Regions from separate parts of the Pseudoalteromonas maricaloris genome, predicted to be linked through region 1. Evidence: predicted binding sites of a transcription regulator. Region 1 holds the regulator's gene; each other region holds the start of a gene.
The links. Region 1 encodes ArgR, which controls arginine synthesis, uptake and breakdown. Its sites were predicted from a motif close to ANTGAATANNTATTCANT; they were not measured.
Positions count from the first base shown of each region.

Region 2: a site for ArgR is predicted at 2,411-2,428, ahead of CTT31_RS01880 (aspartate aminotransferase family protein). Genes of this name have one in related genera too.
Region 3: a site for ArgR is predicted at 3,204-3,221, ahead of CTT31_RS13135 (OadG family protein). Genes of this name have one in related genera too.
Region 4: a site for ArgR is predicted at 2,263-2,280, ahead of gltB (glutamate synthase large subunit). Genes of this name have one in related genera too.

Region 1 covers NZ_CP024625.1:3,151,893-3,156,702, forward strand. The annotation lists gene serA (phosphoglycerate dehydrogenase) at 6-1,235, shown strand; gene mdh (malate dehydrogenase) at 1,299-2,231, opposite strand; gene argR (transcriptional regulator ArgR) at 2,473-2,940, shown strand; gene CTT31_RS13970 (OB-fold-containig protein) at 3,345-3,956, shown strand; gene CTT31_RS13975 (SPFH domain-containing protein) at 4,040-4,810, shown strand, end outside.
Region 2 covers NZ_CP024625.1:463,835-468,644, reverse strand. The annotation lists gene astD (succinylglutamate-semialdehyde dehydrogenase) at 1-22, opposite strand, end outside; gene astA (arginine N-succinyltransferase) at 38-1,051, opposite strand; gene CTT31_RS01880 (aspartate aminotransferase family protein) at 1,119-2,330, opposite strand; gene CTT31_RS01875 (HDOD domain-containing protein) at 2,688-3,863, opposite strand; gene CTT31_RS01870 (anthranilate synthase component II) at 4,083-4,664, opposite strand.
Region 3 covers NZ_CP024625.1:2,979,769-2,984,578, forward strand. The annotation lists gene CTT31_RS13125 (sodium ion-translocating decarboxylase subunit beta) at 1-1,082, opposite strand, end outside; gene oadA (sodium-extruding oxaloacetate decarboxylase subunit alpha) at 1,093-2,874, opposite strand; gene CTT31_RS13135 (OadG family protein) at 2,887-3,135, opposite strand; gene CTT31_RS13140 (hypothetical protein) at 3,594-4,088, shown strand; gene csrA (carbon storage regulator CsrA) at 4,165-4,350, opposite strand; gene CTT31_RS13150 (aspartate kinase) at 4,441-4,810, opposite strand, start outside.
Region 4 covers NZ_CP024625.1:1,494,514-1,499,323, reverse strand. The annotation lists gene gltB (glutamate synthase large subunit) at 1-2,163, opposite strand, end outside; gene CTT31_RS06380 (Grx4 family monothiol glutaredoxin) at 2,778-3,122, opposite strand; gene CTT31_RS06375 (Fe-Mn family superoxide dismutase) at 3,509-4,090, shown strand; gene CTT31_RS06370 (PrkA family serine protein kinase) at 4,276-4,810, shown strand, end outside.

The sequences.
Region 1 (4,810 bases):
TACAGATGAGCAAGGTTTCGTTATCAAAGGATAAAATTCGAATTTTGTTGTTAGAAGGCGTGCATCAAAGCGCCGTTGAGACGCTAAAGCGCAACGGTTATAGCAACATAGACTACGTTAAAACATCCTTACCGGAGCCTGAGCTGATCGAGCGGATCAAAGACGCTCACTTTGTCGGGATCCGCTCGCGTACCCACCTTACGGAAGCAGTATTAGACCAAGCTGAAAAGCTGGTCGCTGTTGGCTGTTTCTGCATCGGCACCAACCAAGTGGATTTGGATGCCGCTAAAAAACGTGGTATCGCCGTATTCAACGCGCCATTTTCTAACACTCGCTCTGTGGCTGAACTTGTACTGGGTGAAATTCTCTTGTTACTGCGCCGTGTTCCTGAGCGCAACGCAAAGGCGCATCGCGGTGAGTGGGATAAATCTGCCGACGGTTCATACGAAGCTCGTGGTAAAACGCTAGGTATTATTGGTTATGGTCACATTGGCACCCAGCTTGGCATTATGGCTGAGAATATCGGGATGAACGTCGAGTTTTATGACATCGAAGATAAGCTCACGCTCGGCAACGCAACGCAGTTACACACGCTTACGCAATTGTTACAAAGAGCGGACGTGGTCAGTTTGCATGTACCGGAGACATCACAGACCAAAAACCTTATCGGCATGGCTGAAATTGAAGTGATGAAGCAAGGCGCAATCCTAATTAACGCATCACGTGGAACGGTTGTTGATATCGACGCTTTAGCTGAAGCATTGGCGGCCAAGAAGCTTTCCGGCGCTGCTATTGATGTATTCCCCGTTGAGCCAAAATCTAATCATGAAGAATTCGTCTCACCACTACGCGAGTTTGACAATGTGCTGCTAACACCACACGTCGGTGGTTCTACCCAAGAAGCACAAGAAAATATCGGTGTGGAAGTCGCGGGTAAGTTGGCGAAATATTCAGATAACGGTTCAACAGTCACGGCTGTGAACTTCCCTGAGGTTTCTCTACCTGAATTATCAAACCGAAGTCGTTTATTACACGTACACGTAAACCGCCCAGGCGTACTAACGCAAATCAACCAAGCGTTCGCTCAGCACGGTATCAATATTGCGGCGCAATACCTACAAACGGATGAATCTATTGGTTACGTGGTTATCGACGTCGATAGCGACCACTCTGAAGTGGCGTTGAAAGAGTTAAGTGCAGTTGAAGGAACTATTAGAGCACGTATTCTTCACTAAGAATAATCACACATAAAAAAACCAGTCACTGTGAAGCGACTGGTTTTTTTGTATCAATCTGGCTTACGCCATGAAATCAACACCTTCTTTGATGTCTTTTTCAAGTGTCGCTAGCATGTCGTCTTTTGCTTTTTGCTCAAACGCGCTTAGCTCACCGTAAGGAAGTAACTTCTCTACACCGTTTTTACCAAGGATAACTGGCTGTGCAAAGAATGTTGCATCGCCTGTGTTACCTTCAACGTATGCGTACTCAAGTACTTCTTCACCTTGTAGGCCTTTCACTAGTGAGAAGCAGAAACGTGCTGCTGCTGCACCCATTGAAAGCGTAGCTGAACCGCCACCCGCTTTAGCTTCAACCACTTCAGTACCCGCGTTTTGGATACGAGTCGTTAGTGCAGCAACTTCTTCGTCAGTGAACTCAACACCTTCAACTTGAGAAAGCAGAGGTAGAATTGTAGTACCTGAGTGACCACCAATTACTGGGATCTTAACTTCAGCAACGTCTAGACCTTTAAGCTCTGCGATGAAGGTTTCAGCGCGGATAACGTCAAGCGTTGTTACACCGAATACGCGAGCTGGATCATAAGTACCTGCTTTTTTGAACACTTCAGCAACGATTGGTACCGTGCCATTTACTGGGTTTGTGATGATACCAACAAGTGCTTTAGGGCAGCTTCTAACGATACCTTCAGCAAGTGTCTTGATGATACCTGCGTTAACGTTGAATAGGTCAGCACGGTCCATACCAGGCTTACGAGGCATACCAGCAGGGATAAGCACTACGTCAGCACCAGCAAGAGCTGAGTCTAGGTCGTCTTTACCATAACCCGCTACTTTTACCGCAGTTGGGATGTGAGATAAGTCAACTGCAACACCAGGTACAACAGGTGCAACGTCATAAAGCGCTAACTCAGAGCCAGCTGGAAGACCATTTTTAAGCAATAAAGATAGAGCTTGACCGATACCGCCAGCGGCACCTAATACAGCAACTTTCATTTGAATTCTCCATAATTTGAAGGTGGAATTGAGTGTGCAGTAAAGATAATGAAAAGCGCTGTTAAACACAAATTAATCACGGTTATTTTCGAGATTTTTTGACTAATGTCTTAAATAAAAGTGTAAAGATCGCGACACTTTGTACTCTTATGCTTTACGACTGCTATTTTGGTCGCGCAAATTTGGGAATCTCGGTGGTTTTGTGTAGAATTTAAAGATTAGCCGTAAAAGAAGACAGACTATGCAGCCGCAAGAAAAACAAGAAGCACTGATCAAAGCATTTAAAGCCATTTTAAAAGAAGAAAACTTTGGCTCTCAAGGTGAAATTGTTGATGCTCTAAAACAACAAGGATTTGACAACGTCAGTCAGAGCAAAGTGTCGCGCATGCTGAGCAAGTTTGGTGCTGTGCGTACACGTAATGCCAAACAAGAAATGGTTTACTGCTTACCCGCCGAAATGAGCGTACCAACAGCAAAAAGTCCTTTACGTCAGTTAGTCGTTGATATTATGCACAACGAAATGATGATTATTATTCGAACCAGTCCTGGTGCTGCACAGTTAATTGCGAGGCTACTTGACTCATTAGGCACCGCAGACGGCGTATTAGGTACCATCGCTGGCGATGACACGATTTTTATTGCCCCTGCCAAAGTATCTGAAATCGACGTTACTTTAGATAAAGTAAAAACTCTGTTCGATAACGTTTAGTCTATTATTTTTATCGGTGCTAACTCACAGGTTAGCACATATTCTGATACTCTAGCTTCTACAAACACGCTTTCCCACTATCACGATAAACAAAATAAATTGCTTATCTTTACAGCAAAAAAACGTTTGACATAATATGTCTAAATGTGGCAACTTTAGAAACACATGTGAGGCTTTCTCACAACGCATGGATGGTTTTTAAGCTGATTGACTAGCTTTTCGGATTTGTTTCCTACAGTGTCTCAGTCTTTCCGGACACGAGCGCTATTCGCTTCACTCAATCATCTCACATTCTATGATGCGGAACTCACCGCTTGATGCACACAAAGATACCTTATGGCGCTGAGTGGACAATTCACTTACTTAACCGCTTAAAAGGAAATACAAGGAACTAAGGAACAGCAATGGAATTTTTAAATACTGCATTTACGTTTCCCACTGTTATTTTTTCAACACTATTACTGATAGTGCTGTTGTTCTGGCTAATTGCTTTACTCGGTTTTGCTGATATCGATATCTTAGAAGGCGATGTTGATATTGAAGCCGAAGGCGCAAGCTCTGGTTCTTTTTGGGAGGTCGCTTTTGGCGGAGTCCCTGTGAGTATTTCATTAAGTTTAATCATCGCGCTGGGCTGGATTGTCAGTATTTATGTGCAACAGTTTTTTGCTTACCTACTAGGCGATGGCATTTTTTACTACCTGATGGGCACGGTATTTATGCTTGCCAGCCTCATTGCTGCATTACCACTAACCGCTGTAATTGTAAGACCATTACGACGCTTTTTCGAAAGCCAAGAAACCACATCAAAGCAAGCGCTGGTTGGGCTCGAATGCGTTATTGCAACATCAAGAGTTAGCAACACGTTCGGTCAAGCCAGAGTATATATTCAAGGAACAGAGCAACTCATCGAAGTGCGCTCGGATGAAGATAACACTTTCACACTAGGAGACAGTGCCTTACTTATCGAACATGACACCCTTACACATAGCTACACGATTGTGGCTAAACCTTGGTAATAGTACGGAAAATAACGGAATTTAGGAACTAGTTGGTATAGCTAATACCAGCTCAAACAACATAGCGCAACGCAGGAAAAAACATGGAATTTCTAAACAACCTCGGACCGGTGCTCGCAATCGTGGGCATATCCATCGTCATTATTTTTGCCATTCTACTTCTGATTGGAAAGTTCTACCGCAAGGTTGAACAAGGTCAGGCATTGATCATCAACAAGATGAAAAACGAGCCGGATGTCACGACTACAGGCGGCATTGTGCTACCTGTGATCCATAAAATGGAAGTCATGGATATTTCAACTAACCGCATGGTATTGGAGCGTCGTGAAAACAGCGGCCTGATCTGTAAAGACAATATCCGTGCTGACATCGCCATCACTTTTTACATTCGCGTAAACGAAAACAAAGAAGATATCCTACGCGTTGCTAAACAAGTTGGCTGTGCCCGCGCATCGGCACCAGAAACCTTACAAGCATTATTTGAGGCAAAATTCTCCGAAGCCTTGAAAACCGTTGGTAAGCGCATGAATTTTGAGGAGCTATTTACCCATCGTAATGAGTTCCGAGATTCTATTAAAGAAGTGATTGGACAAGATTTATCTGGCTATACGTTAGAAGATGTGGCGATTGATTATCTTGAACAAACCTCTATCGACAAGTTAGATCCAAATAACATTCTTGACGCTGAAGGTATTCGCCGTATTACCGAAAAAACCTCACGCCAAAACGTGGAAACGAACCAACTTAAATGCGATGAAAAAGCGCAAATCGACAACCAAAACCAAGCAGCCTTTGAAAAAGCAGCAGAAGTCGAGCGCCAACGAGAAGATGCTAGCGCAAGACAGCGCCGTGAA
Region 2 (4,810 bases), 1.4 Mb from region 1:
GTTGTGCTGCATGTGTTGTCATAATCTGTTCCCAATCTTAAATCTTTACTAGGCTTACTTGATCGCCTTCTTCAACTTTTAGCGCCGCGGCAACATGTGGAGCAAGCGTCACTTCATTGCTATCAGTCAGGGCTAACTCGATTACCGCCGCGCGATAATCAACAAGTTTACCATTTGCGACCATAACAGGGAATCCACCGTTGCTTTCGCCTATTTTCACAGTACGAGTTTCACTATTGCGAACCGTGCGGATATTCCCCACTTTTGCTTCTACCGTTGGACCCGCGTCGAAGATATCAACATAACCATTAAATGTGAAACCTTCGCTTTTTAGTAGCTCAATAGCAGGACGCGTATTGTCGTGAACTTCACCAATCACCGCTTGTGCTTCTTTACTAAGCAGGTTCACGTAGATTGGGTACTTAGGCATTAATTCAGCAATAAAGACCTTTTGGCCGATCCCCGTTAGATAATCCGCTGTCGGGAAATCCATCGAGAAGAAATGCTCTTCAAGCCATTGCCAGAACGGACTTTCGCCTTGCTCGTTAGAAACACCGCGCATTTCCGCGATAACGGTTTCAGCAAAACGATCACGATGTTGATTGATAAACATAAAGCGAGAGCGAGACAGCAATTTGCCATTTGCGCCTTTGCGATAGCCATCTTTTAAAAACAGAGTGCATAATTCCGTCGCGCCAGTGTAGTCATTACATAGCGTTAAAATATCCACTGCTTTATAAACATCGAGTGTGCGTGAAGAGTGGATCACTTTGCTTAGGTGATAATGATAAAACGCATCATCTAAACCAACCGCAGCTTCGATACCGCTGGTACCAACCACCTCGCCTGTTTCAGTATCTTCTAATACAAATAAATAACCTTCATCAAAAGGCTTGTCAGCTTGCTTGCCAAAGGAAGCAACTGAGCGTGCAATCTTCTTCTGTAATAGCTCTTCGTTTACAGGCAAAGAGGTAAAACCGTGACCTGATTCGTGAGCAATGTTTAAAAGCGCTGGATAATCGCTTTCTTGGATTGGGCGAAGGATCATCATGAGCCCGCTTACTCCTCAAAAATGTGGATAACAACAAGGCCACCAAAAGGTGACCTTGCAACCAGTATTAAGCGTTGTTAGCAACTACCGCAGCAACGGCTTTTTCGAAGCGTGCCATCCCTTCGCGGATGTCAGCTTCTGGAATAACAAGAGATGGAGTGAAACGTACTACGTTTGCACCTGCAACAAGTGACATCACGCCTTGCTTGATACCTTCAACCAAGAATTCTTTTGCTTTGCCTTCGTACTTTTCAGTGACTACACCACCAAGCAATAGACCTTTACCACGTACTTCGGTGAATACGTTGTACTTTTCGTTGATGTCGTTTAATAGTTCACGGAACAGCTGCTCTTTTGCTTTTACGCCATCAAGTACAGCTGTTGTGTTTACTGTGTCAAATGCCGCTTCTGCAACCGCACACGCCAGCGGGTTACCGCCGTATGTAGAACCATGAGTACCTACTTTTAGGTGCGCAGCAATCTCTGTTGTTGTGATCATCGCGCCGATAGGGAAACCACCGCCAAGCGCTTTAGCCGTTGTTAAAATATCAGGGGTTACGTTTAAACCTTGGTATGCATACAAGTCACCAGTACGGCCAACACCAGTTTGCACTTCATCAAAAATAAGTAGCGCATTGTGCTTGTCACACAGCTCGCGAACACCTTTTACAAACTCAGAAGTTGGTGAAATGATACCACCTTCGCCTTGTAGCGGCTCCATCATCACGGCACAAGTGTTGTCTGAAATAAGTGCTTCAAATGCCGCTAAATCGTTATAGTCTGTATGAACAATGTCGCCCGGCTTTGGACCAAAGCCATCAGAGTATGCAGCTTGACCACCTACAGTTACAGTGAAGAAAGTACGGCCGTGGAAACCTTTGTTGAAAGAGATGATTTGCGACTTTTCAGTACCAAACTTATCTAGTGCCCAACGGCGTGCTAGTTTAAGCGCCGCTTCATTCGCTTCTGCACCTGAGTTTGCAAAGTAGACTTTCTCTGCGAACGTCGCATCAGTTAGCTTTTTCGCTAAACGTAGTGCAGGCTCATTAGTCATCACGTTAGACAGATGCCAAATTTTCTCGCCTTGCTCTTTAAGCGCGCCCACCAAAGCTGGGTGACAATGACCTAGACAGTTAACTGCGATACCACCAGCAAAGTCGATGTACTCACGACCTTTCTGATCCCATACTCGAGAACCTTCACCTTTCACTGGAATTACCGCTGAAGGTGCGTAGTTAGGTACCATTACGTCGTCAAACAATTCACGATTGATAGTCATTTTATTTCCTCATATTTGGTGAGTGAAAGTGCAAACAAGGAGTCATTTCCTTTTGGAGGTCGGCGCGTTGCCGCCACTTGATAGGATATTTATTCACACCAATTCGGTGCTATGTATTTTGACCCGCCCCTTGATGGCACAAAATTCATACGCTCATTATTCCAGAAAAAGCGCCATTTGTCTCACTTATACCACGTTCTCAGCCCTTAGTATTCAAGGGTTTAACATATATTCTCAACTCAAGTGAATAACTATCTAGGGCAGATATTTAGGGCAAAGCAAGCGCCGTGCAGCCTTGCACAGATCATTTAAGATTAGGTTTTGAATGAATAGTCGCAAAAAAAATTTCAATTTTTTTTACAAAATCGTCAACTGCAGGTTATGGAACGCACATTTTGCCAATTGCTGACGCATTTCCTCGGTAAGTTCTAAATGATTGAGCAAAATCTCGGCTTCGTCATCTTCAATTAACTGACTATCTTTTAAAACAAGCAGTTGTGCGTAGCCATAGGCTTTTTGCATCACTTGTGTCAGAGGTAATGGGTCAGCAATGTTTTTATGCGCATTTGGTAGATAAGTTTGCGCATACTCTTCCATGACGGCATTAAAGGGCAAATAACGTAACTCCATTTTTTCAATTAGCTTACGTGAAATCTCTGCCGAATGTTCTATCAACAAGTTACGTAAAAATAATGGATCAGGAGATAACTCCATTAATGCGGTGTGTAGGTCTTTTTGCTTTTTGTCTCGTGCTATTTGTACCTTGGCTTGCCACACTTTTTCGAAGGTGCGTAAATAAAGACGGATCAAGGCCACTTTCCCAAGCTCTAGTAACATGCCTAAAGTAAATGCATGCTGTTCTTTTACCCCAAAAAATGGTGCCAGCTCTTTTGCCGCAATGGCTGTGCTCATGCTCAGCTCGCGTAATTTACGCTTCATTAAGCCAAATGGTTCTGTAGCATGCGGCATCCAGTGTCTTACCGCCATTGTCGGGATCACCATTTGCAAGTTCTCAAGGCCTAAATACCTTAATGCTAATGCTGGAGTGTCGACCTTAATGGACGTGCCTTTACTGTTTTTTTTGCGATACTGTGGCAAGTTGACTAGCGAAACCAGCTCACGACCCAACCAACTTAAGTCATTGACCAAAGGTTCTAAACGCCCAACCGAAGCTGAGCGCACAGCTAGAATATCTAAGATCGCAGGAACGGAGTCTTGAATGCCAATGACTTCATGATAGATGTTATCAAGGTCATGCAGTTGCTTTGTGATAACTTCTTCGATAACGGAATGTAGATGCTTACTCGCTTTGGCAATATATTTATGATGACTTGTGCTGCTCTCTTGGCGTTTTGCAGCCGCAGCAATTTCCACCTCTAGCATAGTGCGCTGTGCGATATTCTCACCGTAGCTAATATCAAATGTATGGATATAGCCTATTTGCTTCTGCGCAAAGTTGAGGCTGATAAGAAGGTCATGGGCACGTTCGGACAGCGCTTGTGCCATTCTAATTTGCTTATTTTCTTGCGTCATGCATGCTACTTATCTAAAAGAAAAACACTGAGTTAAGCACTCACAGAATCGTCTTACTGATTAACATTATACCAGTAAAAGCAATATTATGATTTGATATTGCGCACAATAGAATCAAAAAGTTATGTATCAAAAACTAGACCCTAGTCTAACCAACAAAAGCGCGGCAAATATGGATATATAACACCTAGGCGAAACTCTGTTGGATTTGTTTAAACTTTAGAAGCGTTTTATAAAGTTATCAAGTAATGCTAAGCCGTGTTCAGTGAGGATAGCTTCTGGGTGAAATTGCACGCCTTCTAGTGCTCTATCGGATGCTACGAGTCCCATAATTTCATCACGTTCACCTTCTTGCGTCTGTGTCCAAGCCGTTACGGCTAGAGATTTTGGTAAGCTACTTTGCTCAACAACTAAAGAGTGGTAGCGGCATACTTCGTATGGTGATGGCAGACCTTGAAATACACCCATATTGTTATGGTGCACTTGCGACGTTTTACCATGCATCACTTGTTTTGCTCGAATGATTTTACCACCTAAAGCTTGTGCAATAGTTTGATGACCAAGGCAAATGCCAAGAATAGGGATTTGTCCCTGTAGACGTTTTACGACTTCAAGCGAGATCCCCGCTTCATCAGGACTGCAAGGGCCAGGAGATAGCACAACATATTTGGGATTAAGCTGCTTGATTTGTGAGGCGCTGATTTCATCATTCCGCTTTACCAGCACGTCCACGTCTAAGCGCTGAAAATACTGCACTAGGTTGTAGGTAAAGGAATCATAGTTATCAATCATCAACAGCATGTAGGTACCACTAAAAGAACCAAGCAGCCTATTCGCCACTAGGGTAAAGATGTTCGTTATAAGTCTATTTTATCACGAACTCAACAGGAGGGTTTTCTTATATCTAGTATCTGCTTTAAACCAAGGGGCAATAGGCCCTTGTAATA
Region 3 (4,810 bases), 170 kb from region 1:
ACACCCGCTACATTGGGGCCCATCGCATGCATCAGCAAGAAATTATGCGGATTACTTTCAAGGCCAACCTTATTGACCACGCGCGCAGCCATCGGGACTGCAGATACCCCAGCGGCGCCAACTAGCGGATTAATGGGGGTATCGCTAAACTTATTCATGGTTTTAGCCATTAATACACCTGCTGCGGTACCAATTCCAAAAGCCACGGCACCCAGCGCTAAAATCCCCAACGTCTCAACCGTTAAGAACTGATCAGCGGCCAGCTTTGAGCCCACCGCCAGTCCGAGGAAAATAGTGGTGATATTAATCAACTCGTTTTGCGCCGTTTTACTCAAACGGTCTACTACACCGCACTCTTTCATCAAGTTACCCAAGCAAAACATACCAACCAAAGGTGTTGCAGCAGGTAAAAACAATATCGTCAAACCTAGTACCGCCAGAGGAAAGAGGATTTTCTCGGTTTTTGATACATGGCGCAGCTGCGGCATCGCAATCTGGCGCTCTTCTTGCGTCGTGAGTGCTTTCATGATCGGTGGTTGAATAATTGGCACTAACGCCATATACGAATAGGCTGCCACCGCAATTGCACCTAGTAACTCTGGTGCAAGCTTAGACGCGAGGAATATCGCAGTTGGTCCATCAGCACCGCCAATAATGGCGATTGCTGAAGCGTCTTGCAGGGTAAATTCAAAGCCCGGAATATAGTTCAGCAATATAGCCCCAAACAAAGTGGCAAAGATCCCAAATTGAGCTGCGGCACCAAGCAACAGCATCTTGGGGTTGGCTATCAGTGCACTAAAGTCCGTCATCGCGCCCACCCCCATAAAGATCAGCAAGGGGAATACTCCGCTGTCTATACCAATGTAATACACGTAGTATAAAAGCCCACCAGGATCGGCAAGCCCAGCAACAGGAATGTTCGTGAGTATGGCACCAAAGCCAATAGGCACTAATAGCAACGGCTCAAAGCCTTTGGCGATCGCAAGATACAAAAGTCCGCAGCCCACAGCCATCATGCAAAGTGCAGGCACGGTGAAGTTGGCAAGCCCTGTTGCTTGCCATAAATTAAGTAACCCTTCCATCACAACATCCTTATGCTAAAGACATGATGGCATCGCCAGCACTGACGGAGTCGCCTTCAGAGACGAGTAGCTCTGCAACTTGGCCACTGTGTGTTGCACGCACCTCGGTTTCCATTTTCATGGCTTCCATGATGAGCACCACATCGCCTTCTTGCACTTCATCTCCTGCGCGCACCATAAGCTTAAAGATGTTGCCGGCAAGTGGCGCATTCAAAGTTTCACTGGAGCTCACCGAGGTTGATTGCGGAATAAGCTCACTGTCTTTGACTTGTACTTCTTGTAACTCTCCACCCGGCGCAACCACCACATCGTATACTTTGCCATCCACTTTTACGCTGTAACGCTCAGTAGCTGATGACTTGGCTTTAGCAGACGTTGCTGCAGCTTTTTGTTGTTTGCTTTCAACAAGCGTCGGTTTTGGCTCAAACGCATCTGGGTTATTGCGATTTTTCAAGAATTTAAGGCCAATCTGCGGAAATAATGCATAGGTAAGCACATCATCAATAACCTCGTCGGCTAAGGTAATTTGCTCCTCTTTTGCCATCGCAACTAGCTCGCTTTGTAAACTATCTAGCTCAGCTTCAATTAAGTCGGCAGGACGGCAGGTAATAGGCTCTGCACCTTCAAGCACACGTTGTTGTAAAGCTTGGTCGACTTGCGCTGGTGTCGCTCCATATTCGCCTTTCAGCACGCCAGCCGTTTCTTTGGTTATAGACTTATAACGCTCACCGGTAAGTACGTTTAATACCGCTTGCGTCCCGACAATCTGTGAGGTTGGTGTTACGAGTGGCAGATAGCCAAGCTCTTTACGCACACTTGGAATTTCTTTTAGTACTGCGTCAAGCTTGTCACCCGCACCTTGCTCTCGCAGTTGATTTTCCATATTGGTTAACATGCCACCAGGCACTTGTGCAGATAGAATACGACCATCTACTCCTTTTAAGCTGCCCTCAAAAGCTGCATATTTCTTTCTCACTTCACGGAAATAGGCTGCAACCTCTTCAAGCTCGAGTAAGTCAAGTCCTGTATCACGTTCTGTGCCTTCCACAATCGCCGCAATAGTTTCTGTTGCGCTATGGCCATAGGTCATACTCATCGAAGAAATCGCCGTATCGAGCATATCGATACCCGCATCTATGGCTTTTTGATAAGTTGCAGTACTGAGTCCTGTGGTTGCATGGCACTGCATTGCGATGGGAATAGAGACGGACGCTTTAAGCCCAGAGATTAACTTTTCGGCATCATAGGGTTTTAGTAACCCAGCCATGTCCTTGATACAAATGGAATGACAGCCCAAGTCTTCGAGCTGCTTAGCTTGCGTGAGCCACATTTCCAGCGTATGAACAGGGCTTACGGTATACGAAATCGTCCCCTGCGCATGCGCGCCCACTTTAATGGCAGCTTTAATAGCCGTTTCTAAGTTGCGCACGTCGTTCATTGCATCGAATATTCTAAATACGTCCACCCCGTTATGGTGGGCACGCTCAACAAACTTTTCGACAACATCATCAGCATAGTGACGATAGCCCAATAAATTCTGGCCACGCAGTAGCATTTGCTGTTTGGTTTTTGGCATCGCAGCTTTCAGCGCACGGATCCGCTCCCATGGATCTTCGCCTAAATAGCGAATACACGAGTCGAAGGTTGCTCCCCCCCATGATTCAACAGACCAATAGCCCATATTGTCGAGCTTCTCAGCGATAGGAAGCATATCTTCCAAGCGCATTCTGGTGGCGAGTAATGACTGATGCGCGTCGCGCAGCACTAATTCGGTTAGCTTTAACTGTGACATGCAAAACCCCTATTAATTGTTTTTTCTATAGGCTGCAACGGCAGCGCTAATGGCTGCAATATGTGCCTGCGGCACACCCTGTGACGATGTTGCTCTGGTTGTTTTTGATCTTGTGGTACTTGGCTCTACTTCTTTAAATTGAGCAGCAAAGTTGGCCAACAGTCGCATCGCAAAAATTAAAATGGACAGAAAAACAAAAACACCAACCATACCGGTCAGCATGAGATTTCCTGCTTGCAGTAGCTGCGATCCAATATCCATTTTTACCCCTTACTTGCTGTTTGGTTTTCCTGTTCGATGTTAACGAACAGGTATAAACCTTCACTTTTTGTAGATATTTATTCACCTTATAACAAAAAATGTTCCACTGTAAAGCGCGTTGTAAATTGGTATTACCAAAGCACTTAATTTACAAACTATCAGTGAGTTAGCTAAGAAAACATTAATAAATATGGAAAATTAACGTAATAAATATGAAAAATATTCAAAATAGCGCCAACTAATACTGAGATTTTAATGAATATAGAATGGATTTTTGATTACGCAAGATAAATTGTAAATTGGACTGACCAAAATTTAACATTTACGTTAACGTCACCCTGTATGACGCGTATTTCGCTGGATGTGGGAAAAGGGAGCTGCAAACAATTTATTCGCGTTACAGCTTTTTCAATATAGATGGGTATAATAAGGGGAAATTTTTACCAAAACGAACGTCTATGCCCTCCCTTGAACAAAATGAAAATTTATCTTTTCAAAGCCAATTTAAGTTAGATAAAGCCTATTATCGAGAGTGTTTTGAAGAGTCTGAAGCCAATGGGCTTGCTGTTAAACCGAAATATGGCTTGCTTGTACTACTAATTTTACTGGGGCTGTTTGCTATTTACGGGTTGCAGGAGCACTACGTCGGGAACTTTCTTATTCTATTGGCTGTAGTTGAATGCGTCGCTTTCTACTATCGCAAAGCTTGGTGGGTGATAAGACAGTCATATTCTCGTGCCGCCGGCAATATCGTCGAGGTTTCAATCTCTAAAGCAGGCATTAGCACCAAAGCGACACATGCCGAATTTTCTTACCTATTTGACGACTTAGATAAACTTGTTGAAACGAACAGAGGTTTTTTGGTATTTCACCAAAACAACCCGAGCTATATCAGTAAATCTGGACTTAACGAAGAAGCGATTGCCTTTTTATCTGAGCAAAGCCAGAAATAAGAAACCCCGCAGTGGCGGGGTTTTATTATGCCAGTTAAACCATGTTAACTAACATCGTAATTCAGTATTTGGTCAATTACATATTGCCCGGGCTAGATTTCTCAGCCTGGATTCGCATGTAAATTTCTTCACGGTGAACTGAAACATCTTTAGGCGCATTTACACCAATACGTACTTGGTTACCTTTAACACCTAGTACTGTTACAGTCACTTCATCACCAATCATCAGGGTTTCACCTACTCGACGAGTTAGTATTAGCATTCTCTTGCTCCTGTTATTCCAAAATTTAAAAGATTCCGCGTCAAATCCATTTTAAATAAAAGTTCCTAGAAAAGTAAGCAAAAACTTCTTTTACTCAGTACTTTCCAATTCGAATTTGGCATGTAAAGCCCGTACAGCTAGCTCTAAATATTTTTCTTCTACTAGTGCCGAGATTTTTATCTCTGATGTAGATACTAATAGAGTGTGAATATTTTCTTCGGCCAATGCCATAAAAAAGAGACCAGCAACACCTGAATGAGATTTCATCCCGATGCCAACCGCTGAGATTTTTGCCACGTTAGCATTAACCTCTACCGTTGCGCCACCTAAATTTTGTGCATGTTGCGCTAAAACTTCTTCCGCCAGAATACAATCATTTGTGTGCACAGTAAAAGCATAGTCTATTTTTTTCTCACTGTGGTTCAAATGGTTAATCATATCGACTTCGATATTATGCTCA
Region 4 (4,810 bases), 1.7 Mb from region 1:
AATGGTGCTGATCCCCATCTTCGACATGATCTTGTATAAACCTTTGTTAATCGCGCCGCGATAAGACAGAGTCACCTCGCGGTAAGACTTTTTAATGATCTTCTTATCACACATTGCAACAAGGGTTTCGTAGGCTAGATAAGGATAAATCGCTGTTGCGCCAAAACCTAACAGAACAGCAAACTGGTGCGGATCTCTCACGCTACCTGTTTCAACCAAAATATTAGTATCGCAACGCTGGTTGCCATCCACCAGTCGCCTTTGTACTGCCCCCACGGCCATCGCCGCTGGGATAACTTGCTTGCCTGCAGCAATTTCTCGGTCACTGAGCACTAACATCACGCACCCGGAGCCTGCTTTTGCAACAGCCTCATCACAAATACGCTTGATTGCATCTTGCAAAGACTCTTCAATCTCGTAAATCAATGAAATTTTACACGCACAGTAATGGTCATCATCGGCGGTTAATAGCTGCTGCATATCAGAATAAGTCAGTACCGGCGAGGCAAACTGTAAACGTTTAGCATGACCTGTAGTTTCGTTGAAAACGTTTTGCTCGCGACCAATACAAGTCGCCAGTGACATTACATGATTTTCTCGTAACGGATCGATTGGCGGGTTCGTGACCTGAGCAAACTTCTGGCGGAAGTAGTCAAATATCGAACGGTGTCCTTCAGATAGCACTGCAAATGGCGTATCGTCACCCATTGAACCAGTTGCTTCTTGGCCATTTTCACCCATCACGCGAATAACTTGGTCGAGCTCTTCGTTGGTATAACCAAACTGTTTCTGATAGGTCAACAAGGTTTCATCGTCAAGATCGCGCTTGCCAGCCGCTTTTTCATCTAGTGCTTCAAATGGCGTTAAACGCTTAACGTTTTGCTCAAGCCAAGTTTTGTATGGATGTCTGGATTTCAAATCTTGATCGATTTCATCGGACTGCCAAATCTTGCCATGTAAGGTATCAACCACCAGTAATTCACCTGGACCCACGCGACCTTTTTCTATAACTTCATCTGGCGCGTAATCCCAAATGCCCACTTCCGAGGCAAGCGTAATAAAGCCGTCTTGCGTGATCACATAGCGGGCAGGACGAAGACCGTTACGGTCCAAATTACAGGCAGCAAAGCGTCCATCAGACATCACGATGCCAGCTGGGCCATCCCAAGGTTCCATATGCATGGAGTTAAAGTCATAGAATGCGCGTAAGTCTTCATCCATGGCACGATTTTTCTGCCATGCAGGTGGCACTAACATACGCATAGCGCGGAATAAGTCCATGCCACCAGCTAAAAATAGCTCTAGCATGTTATCTAAACTAGACGAGTCAGAACCCGTTTCATTGACAAACGGTGCCGCATTTTGTAAGTCTGGTAATAACGGCGACGCGAACTTGTAAGCACGCGCTCTCGCCCACTGACGGTTACCTTCAATAGTATTGATTTCACCATTGTGAGCTAAATAACGGAATGGCTGCGCCAACGGCCATCGAGGCTGTGTATTGGTTGAAAAGCGTTGATGGAATACACAAATCGCACTGGTCATCCGCATATCAGCAAGATCCGTATAAAAATTCGGTAGATCCGCTGGCATCATTAAGCCTTTGTAGATAGTCACTAAACCGGACAAACTACAAATATAAAACTGCTCATCTTGCTCTAAACGCTTTTCAATGCGTCGTCTTGCTATATATAGACGACGCTCTAAATCTTTAGGACGCCACCCTTCAGGAGCACCGACAAAAACCTGTTTAAACTGCGGTAATTGTGCTTTAGCGATAGGGCCAAGCATAGATGGATCGGTGGGTACTTCACGCCAACCAATGAGCGTCAGTGTTTCTTTTTCTAATTCTTCACTGATCACTTTCTCAGCCGCAGCTGCAAGCTCATGGTCCTGATTTAAAAATAGCATACCTACCGCATAGTTTTTGCCTACATGCCAATCGTTTTCAGCTGCGACGGCACGGAAAAAACTATCCGGTTTTTGTAATAACAGTCCGCAACCATCACCGGTTTTGCCATCTGCAGAAATACCACCTCGGTGCTGCATGCGGTCCAAACCTGTGATTGCTGTACGGATCAGTTTGTGACTTGGCTGACCGCTTACATGCGCAATCAAGCCAAATCCACAGTTATCTTTTTCTAATTTTGAGTCGTATAACATAGACTCCTCCCCTTGCTACAACGGCCAGCCCATGACGGTACGACGAAATGCTGGCAGATATTCAAAATTAGCCTTGATTGAAAGTAGAGTCAACACAAATATGAATACATATTCACAAACTTGAATATTTCTCATTGGTAAGACAAGTTAGCCAAAATCGTAATAAATTTGCCACTTTGAAAATAGTGAATATAAATTTGTAAAATGACACCGGTATCACATCAATAAAAATGCAACAAGACATAACCAATAGCAAACGTTTACGTAAACGTAAACCAAGGTAAAAGTGAATAATTATTCACTTTTTGGATTTTATAGAACTCAATACTGAAGCACGTTCTATTACACTGTTTATATAGGTATGCAAAACAGAGAGCGTTTTCAGCTTGACGCTAACGTCAACTTGAGTTGATAAAAATAAGTGAGTAGCTCTGAGTTAGATAAACGCGGATAGCGTTAATGAAAGTGTAAATATCTTAAATTCAATGAACTTGCAGGTTTTCAACCAAACATCAGACAAAAAGACTTGCTAAGAAAAGTAGGTAGGAAGATATTAGAAGATTTTTTAAAAAATAAAGCATGGCAGAGTATCGACTCTGCCATAAGCGGTTAGCTTATTCCGCTGCTGCTTCGTCTTTCTTATATTTAGCTGCTGTTTCAGCAATAAGAGGTTGAAGCTCACCCTTTTGGAACATCTCAATGATGATGTCACAACCACCGATTAACTCGCCTTCTACCCAAAGCTGAGGGAAAGTTGGCCAGTTCGCATAATGCGGTAGTTCAGCACGAATATCTGGATTTAATAAAATGTCAACATAAGCAAACTGCTCACCACACGCCATCAAAGCCTGAGATGCCTGCGAAGAGAAACCACAGTTAGGGAGTTTTGGCGACCCTTTCATATATAGGATGATTGGATTTTCTTCGATCTGCTGTTTAATCTTGTCAATAGTTTCCATTAGTTACCTCAAAATGACGTTTCGTCCAATGCTTATCAATATTTAGTTTAGCATCGGCGTTTTAGCTTGCTACTCACTTTAACAACACCTGTTGCATTCATAATACCAAGCTTTAAGCAGCGGTAGAATCTCGGGATACATGGCTAAAATAAGCATGACCGCCTGTCATGATGTTCTACACTTTGACTGCTATTCGGCATATGTTCACAAAGAATGTGTATTATAAGTCATTAAGTCACTGGCACGCATTGCTGTTTGCCAAAACTTGAGTAAAATAGTCAGGAATTATAGTATCACTATATAGGCCAATGGTATAGAAAAGTGGGCTGATGTTAGCTACCTTTCGTATGCGTTATTGGCAAATCAACCAAAAAATGGAGATTAATATGGCATTTGAACTACCGTCACTACCTTATGCACTAAATGCTCTTGAGCCGCACGTTTCTCAAGAGACGCTAGAATTCCACCACGGTAAGCACCACAACACATACGTTGTAAAGCTTAACGGTCTTATCGAAGGTACTGACTTTGAAGGTAAATCACTAGAAGAGATCGTATGTAGCTCTGAAGGTGGTGTTTTCAACAATGCTGCTCAAATCTGGAACCACACTTTCTACTGGCACAGCCTTGCGCCAAATGCAGGTGGCGAACCAACAGGTAAAGTTGCTGAACTAATTAATGCAAAATGGGGCTCATTCGCAGCATTCCAAGAAGCTTTCAACGACAAAGCAGTTAACAACTTTGGCTCAAGCTGGACTTGGTTAGTACAACTAGCTGACGGCTCTCTAGATATCGTTAACACTTCAAATGCAGCGACTCCGCTGACTGAAGAAGGTGTTACCCCTATCATCACAGTTGACCTGTGGGAACACGCTTACTACATCGATTACCGTAATGTTCGTCCTGATTACCTTAAAGGTTTCTGGGCACTTGTTAACTGGGATTTCGCTAACAGCAACCTAGCTTAACATCAACTATCAGTATTGATGCAACAATGGGGCGCAAAAGCGCCCTTTTTCATGCCTGTAACTCAACATTAATACATAAAAAATCTAGTTTTTTTTGGGTATTCTTCATATCACGACTAAGCTTTAAGTAACCTTTCCAAATCTGTGATCCGCAAACCACACCAAGTAGCTTATTGGAGGTCGTTATGACAATATTTGAACATTATCAGGCCAGATATGAAGCCGCGCAAGAAGAAGAGTACACCATCGCGGAATTTCTTGAAATTTGTAAAAATGACAAATCAGCCTATGCCAGCGCACCTGAGCGACTTCTGATGGCAATAGGCGAACCAGAAATGATCGATACGTCGAAAGATGCCAGACTTAGCAGGCTGTTTTCGAATAGAGTAATAGCTCGATACCCTGCCTTCAATGAGTTTTACGGTATGGAGGATGCCATTGAACAAATCGTATCGTATCTCAAACATGCCGCACAGGGGCTCGAAGAGTGCAAACAAGTACTCTATTTACTCGGCCCGGTAGGTGGTGGTAAATCGTCTATCGCAGAAAAGCTCAAGTATTTGATGCAAAAGGTGCCGGTTTATTCTTTAAAAGGCTCACCCGTTAATGACCACCCGCTTTGCTTGTTTAGCCCTCAAGAAGATGCCGACCTACTTGAAAAAGAGTACGGCATTCCTGGGCGCTATATTAAAACGATAATGTCTCCGTGGGCGACCAAAC